DNA from 2 places in the Arthrobacter sp. Y3224198 genome. Region 2 is predicted to be linked to the other one. Evidence: riboswitches for the same ligand, from Rfam matches in the RefSeq annotation. Region 2 holds a riboswitch; the other holds the start of a gene.
What was found. A riboswitch is a leader RNA that binds a small molecule or an ion and turns the genes downstream of it on or off. The one in region 2 is predicted to bind thiamine pyrophosphate.

Region 1: another riboswitch for thiamine pyrophosphate. It lies ahead of thiM (hydroxyethylthiazole kinase); the one in region 2 lies ahead of AC5RUF_RS13985 (ECF transporter S component).

Annotation. Positions count from the first base shown of each region.
Region 1 is NZ_JBNHFG010000012.1:69,683-72,885, reverse strand. It holds partial or broken gene AC5RUF_RS09005 (maleylpyruvate isomerase family mycothiol-dependent enzyme) at 1-338, shown strand, start outside; gene AC5RUF_RS09000 (serine hydrolase domain-containing protein) at 405-1,535, opposite strand; TPP riboswitch at 1,639-1,728, shown strand; gene thiM (hydroxyethylthiazole kinase) at 1,711-2,592, shown strand; gene thiE (thiamine phosphate synthase) at 2,589-3,203, shown strand, end outside.
Region 2 is NZ_JBNHFG010000033.1:17,461-20,663, reverse strand. It holds gene AC5RUF_RS14000 (MrpF/PhaF family protein) at 1-198, shown strand, start outside; partial or broken gene mnhG (monovalent cation/H(+) antiporter subunit G) at 203-544, shown strand; gene AC5RUF_RS13990 (DUF4235 domain-containing protein) at 790-1,053, opposite strand; TPP riboswitch at 1,180-1,313, shown strand; gene AC5RUF_RS13985 (ECF transporter S component) at 1,408-2,031, shown strand; gene AC5RUF_RS13980 (ABC transporter ATP-binding protein) at 2,034-3,203, shown strand, end outside.

The DNA of each region.
Region 1 (3,203 bases), on a different contig from region 2:
AAGCCGGGTCCGGCAGGTCCGCACCGGAGATCATCAGTGATCTCGCGGCCAGCCAAACAGCGCTCGAGGCCGTTCTGGCCCGTTACGCCGAGGCCGGCTTCCCAAACGGCCACTTCCTCGGCGGGGAGCATTACGGGGTGATGGAATGCCCCGCGCACCGGCTGCGCGAAGTGGAGATGCACCACGCGGATCTGGGTCTCGGCTACGGGCCGGCGGACTGGCCCGAGGAGTATGTCGCCTGGGACCTGCCGGTGCTACTGGCCACGGTCCCGGAGCGGCTCGGCTCCGCCGGCGACCGCCGGAGGTTCATGGCCTGGCTGGCGGGCCGGGGCCCTCTCGACACCGGCACTGGCCCCTTGGTGACTGGTGGTCCGGTGGGTCCGGAACGGACCCTCAGCCCGCCACTACCGGTATACAGTCTCCCGCAGCGCACCGAACGGCTCCCAGAAGTAGTCAAAGCTGTCCTGCGGCCCACCCATAAACCGCTGGGTGAACACCACGCCGATGTCCCCGTTCGGATAGACGGCGGCACTGACCCCGGTTCCGCCGGCCCAGCCCCACATACCCGGTTCGGACCACGGCGCTCCCAGCCCGGTCTGCACCGCGGTCATGAAACCCCAGGACTCGTCCGGACCGGACATTTCCGTCATTCCCACCCGCTGCGGAGAGGTGAGCTGGTCTTCGGTCATCTGCTGCCGCAGCTCGGCGGGCAGCACGGCGTCGTCGGCCAGCTGCGCCAGGAACCTCAGGTAGTCGGGCGCCGTGGACACCAGTCCGCCTGCCAGGGACTCGAACTTGGGCGGCACCGCCATGGCATCCCGGTAGGAGACCATTTCCCGGAGCCCGCCGTCGGCCTCCCCGTAGACGGCCGGGAACACTTCTTTCCCGGTCGGAAACCCGGTGCCGGTGAGCCCGAACGGCTTACTGATCCGCTCCTGCAGCAGCTCTGCCACTGACGCGTCACCGGCCTTGGCCAGCACTGCCGAGAGCAGGTCCGCACACGCGTGGTACATCCAAAGGTCACCGGGCTGATGCGCCAGCGGCAGGGCAGCGAGGCGGGCCAGATACTCCTCGGGTGTCAGGTCCGGCGGGTTCGGCCCCCACAACAAATCCCGGGTGGCCGCGGCGTAGGGCGTGGACCCGAAATCGATGCCGAATCCCGCAGTGAAGGTCAGCAGGTGGCGTACGGTGATCGGCCCGCGGGCGGGAACTGACACGGACAGCGGCGCATCGGGGGTGGCGAGCACCCGCAGGTGTCCCAGCGCGGGGAACATACGGGAAATGTCTTCCTCCAGTTCCAGCGTGCCGTCCGCCAGCAGGGACAGCGCCAGGGCGCCGCCAACGGGCTTGCTGAGCGAGGAGATCCGGAACGGGGTGTCCTCGTCCATGAGTGCGGTTCCGCCCGCATCCAGGAATCCGGTGGCGAAAATTTCCGATTCGCCGTTAATCCGAACCCCCGCCACCAGCCCGGGACACCAGCCGGAGCTGACGGTCTCGGCCAGGCGGTCCCACAGGGGTTTGGCTATCCCGGGCATGGCTCAACTCTGCGCACGCGGACCGGGCCAGTCAACGCCTGGCGCGGCCCAACCGGCTCCGGCGGCCCCTTTGCCTTTGGGCTCCGCCGCTCGTAGAGTCATCTGCAGTGACACGGGGTGCCGCACGGCTGAGATGAAACCCGTTGAACCTGATCTAGTTAGAACTAGCGAAGGGATGTCGCGAATGACTATTCGCCTCACACCGTTAACCGTTTCCGACCATTTGGCGCGCCTGCGTGCCGATCCGCCGCTTGTGCAGTGCCTGACCAACACCGTGGTCACGAACTTCACCGCCAACGTGCTCCTGGCAGTGGGCGCAGCACCGGCCATGACCGACATTCCCGGCGAGGCCGGCCCGTTTGCCCGGATGGCCTCCGCCGTGTTGATCAATCTGGGGACCCCGCACGGGGAACAACGCGCCGCCATGCTCGAAGCAGCCGAAGCAGCCAACGACGCCGGGATCCCCTGGGTGCTGGACCCGGTCGCGGTTGGCAGCCTGCCGGTCCGCACCGCCCTGGCCGCCGAGTTGCTGGAGATGCGCCCCACCGCGATCCGGGCGAATGCTTCCGAGATCATAGCGCTCGCCGGCCTGGGCGGCGGCGGTCGCGGTGTGGATGCAACCGACGACCCTGAAGCGGCCCTCCCCGCAGCCGCCCTGCTCGCGGGCAAGTACGGCAGCGTGGTGGCCGTCTCCGGCGCTACGGATGTGGTTACCAACGGCACCGTGACGCTTCGGCAGTCCAACGGCAGCCCCCTGCTCACCAAGGTCACCGGCGGCGGTTGTGCCCTGGGCGCCGTCACCGCTGCTTTCCTGGCTGTGGCGGACCGTCCGGTTCCCGCTGGCGGTTCAGAAGCGGCCGCTCCGGAACCCGGGCGCTCGTCAGCCGACGACGGCGCCAGGCTGGCGGCGGTGGCCTCCGCCACCGCCGCGTACACCGTGGCCGCGGAGCAGGCAGCAGCGTCCGTATCCGGTCCGGGAAGCTTCGCCCCCGCATTCCTTGACGCCCTGTGGAACCTGGACGCTGCCGCAATCGCCGAACGGCTGGCCTCCGCATGAGCACCGTTACCGCCCCTGCTACCGGCCGGCCCCGGGACGCCGCCCGAAATACCGGAATCTACCTGGTCACCGACACCCTCCAGTGCGGAACCCGCGGCGTGGTCGACACCGTACGGGCCGCTGTCGCGGGCGGTATACGCACCGTGCAGCTGCGGGAGAAGCATGTTTCCGCTGCGGACTTCCACTCGCTGGTGCTGGCCGTGGCCGCGGCCGTCGGCCATCAAGCGGTGCTGCTGGTGGATGACCGCGTGGATGTTTATCTGGCCGCGCGTGCCGCCGGAGCTGCGGTCCACGGGGTGCATGTAGGCCAAAGCGACCTGCCCGTTAAGGCGGTGAGGCAGCTCGTGGGCCCGGATGCCGTCGTCGGACTTACAGCGAACACGGACGCGCATCTGGCGGCGGTGCGGATCCTGCCCGCGGGAACCGTGGACTATCTGGGCGCCGGGGTCATCCGGCCTACCAGCACCAAACCCGACCATCCGGAACCCCTGGGTTTGGAAGGGTTCCGGTCCTTCGCCCAGGCATCCCCGCTCCCTTGTGTCGCGATCGGCGGGATCCGCCCAGCCGATATCGGGCCGCTGCACGCCGCCGGAGCCTCGGGCGCAGCCGTG
Region 2 (3,203 bases):
TACCGGATTGCCCGCGGCCCCTCGATCCTGGACCGGGTCATTGCCACGGATGTCCTGCTCGCGATTGTGGGTGCCGCCCTGGTGACGGATATGATTGTCTACCGCAACCTGGATTACCTCGCCCTGCTGGTGGCCATTTCACTGATCGGGTTCCTCGGCTCGGTGACCGTGGCCCGCTTCGTCACGGACAGGAGGTAAGGCAATGGAAGACACCGTATACGACGCCATAGCCGCAGTGCTGATGATCGGCGGCGCCCTGATGTCGCTGGCCGCAGCTATCGGCCTGATCCGCTTTCCGGACCTCCTGAGCCGCATGCACGCGGCGACCAAGCCGCAGGTACTGGGCCTGCTGCTGTTCCTGCTGGCCATGGCCGTGTCCTTCCGCAGCTGGAAACTGCTGCCCATCCTGGCCGTGGCATGGCTCTTTATGCTCCTGACCGCACCGGTCTCTGCCCACATGGTGGGCCGGGCCGGCTACCGGACCAAGCACCTGCGGCCGGAGCTGCTGGTGATCGACGAGCTGGACGACGTCGTGGAACGGGCCCAGCGCCTGCTCCAGGATGCCGAGGCCGAGGAGATGGAAAACGACAACGACGATCCCCGGGTGGACGACGATCCGGGAGCTGCTGCCTATACCGGGGAGCTGGACGACGACGAACTGCTCGCCGCCCGCCAGCGCAAGCCGCAGGAATAGGCACAGCGGTTAAACAACAGCGCCCGGCCCCGGAAATCCGGGCCGGGCGCTGTGCTGTGTACCGCCGGCTGGGCGGTGCTGGGAAACTGTGGCGCTTAGACGACCTCAGGGGTCTTCTGGTACCGCTGGATGGCCCGCTGCGTTCCACGGTTTGTCAGGACACGGATCACCGAGCTGACGGCGCCGGAAACCACGGCGAAGGCGACGGCCGAACGCAGGCTGTTTTCGAGGCTGCCTTCAGCGTCCTTGGGCGGCTCGTTGCCGGTGGCCTTGGTCCAGACGAAATCCAGCACCTTGGCGGCCACGATGCCGGACAGGATGCTCGCTCCGGTTCCGAGCAGTTTGAGGATCAGGTTCATGAGTACTCCTAGCTTCGGGCGTTTGTCCTAACCCTACGGTATCCGCTGTCAGCCGCATGGTCCCGGTACGGCCGCAGATCAGGGTGCCTGTGAAGAAGCCGAAGGCGTGTGTAGAGTGGAACCGCAAACACACGACAGGGGAGCGCACGTCCACGGCAGCCTTAGGGCAGCAGGGGGCAAGGCGCTGAGAGTGCGGATCACCGCAGACCCTCGAACCTGATCCGGTTAGTACCGGCGAAGGGAGTCGAGAGCTCAGGGAAATACCAGCCCGGAGGCCGGCCAACACCGGACTTCGCGGTGCCGGCCTGTGCCGGCGCGCTATGACCCTCCCCTCCTGCTTTCAGGAGGATTTTCATGAACAGGTTCGATTCCGCTGCGGCGCCGTCCGCAGCACGTCCGGCAGCCCCCGTGCGTACGTGGCGGGTGGTGGACATAGTTGTCGCTTCCGTTGTGGCGGTGGCCGTCGGCATCATTTTCTGGGCCTGGTCCCTGGGGTATGCCGGGATCAGCGCGCTGACCGCGGCGTTTCCGCCGCTGGCCGGCCTGTACACCGGCGGCTGGCTGATTGCCGGCGTGCTGGGCGGGTTGATCATCCGCAAGCCCGGCGCTGCGATTTACTGCGAAATGCTGGCCGCGGCGGTTTCCGGCGTGCTGGGAACCCAGTTCGGACTTTCCGTGCTGCTCTCCGGTTTCCTGCAGGGCCTGGGCGCCGAACTGGTGTTCCTGGTATTCCTGTACCGCCGTTTCACGCTCCCGGTGGCTCTGCTGGCCGGACTCGGGTCCGGCCTGTTCCTGGGGCTGAGCGAAAACATTCTCTACAACGTGGAGTGGGCGGGGCAGTGGAAGCTCCTTTATGTTCTGCTCACCGCCGTCTCGGGCGCGCTGCTGGCCGGCGGACTGTCCTGGCTGGCAGTGCGCGCACTGGCCCGGACCGGCGCCCTGGCACCGTTCGCGGCGGGGCGGACCGGGAAGGCGTAGCCATGCTTTTCCGCAAAAAGGGCGTCAGGAACCAGGCGCCTGGTGCCGGCGCGGCCCCGCCGGTCCTGCCCGACAGCCACTCCCGCCCCGCATCTGTAACAGCGCAGGGCTGGGGGTGGCAGCACGGCGGCAGGTCCGGCCCGGCAGTGTCCGGACTGGACCTGGCGGTGGCCCCCGGTGAACGCGTCCTGCTCCTCGGTGCGTCCGGAGCGGGAAAATCCACGTTCCTGCACGCCCTGGCCGGAGTGCTTGGCCCGGATACGGGCGGGGAAGAACACGGCACCCTCAGGGTGGACAACCTGCATCCGGCGGACCGCTCGGTGCGCGGGCGGACCGGACTGGTCCTGCAGGACCCCGACGCCCAGACCGTTCTCTCCCGGGTGGGCGACGAGGTGGCTTTCGGCGCGGAGAATCTCGCGGTCCCGGCCGGCGAGATCTGGCCACGGGTGCGCCGGGCGCTGGCCGACGTGGGCCTCAACCTGCCGCTGGACCGCTCAACGGCCGCGCTTTCGGGCGGTCAAAAGCAGCGCCTGGCCCTGGCATCGGTGATGGCCATGGAACCGGGACTCCTGCTGCTCGACGAGCCCACCGCCAACCTGGACCCGGAAGGCGTCACGGAGATCCGTGACGCGGTGAGCCGGGTCCTGGACCGGACCGGCGCCACCATGGTTGTGGTGGAACACCGGGTGGAGGTGTGGGCCGGAATAGTGGACCGGGTGGTGGTCCTCGCCGCCGGTGGCGGAGTCCTTGCCGACGGCACACCGGCGGAGGTGCTGGGAAATGCCGGGCGCCGCCGGGCACTGGCCGAAGCCGGTGTGTGGCTGCCGGGCACCCGCCCCGACATTCCGGGCGGTCCGTGGACCCCTGCCGCCGCCGGTCCGCGCCTGCTCCAGGCCCGCGGACTGGCTGCCGCCCGCACCGCCCGCGGTCCCGCCGTCGTTCACGGCGCGGACCTGGACCTGGACGCCGGGACCGCCGTCGGCATTACCGGTCCCAATGGTGCCGGCAAGTCCACGCTCGCCCTGACACTGGGCGGACTGCTCCGGCCCCGGGAAGGGACGGTTGCAGCGGAGCCGGCCTTGGCCGGCAAAGCCGCCGCGGACCCGTTCCGGTGGAGTTCGGCTCAGCTGGTGGACCGGATCGGCACCGTGTTCCAGGAACCCGAACACCAG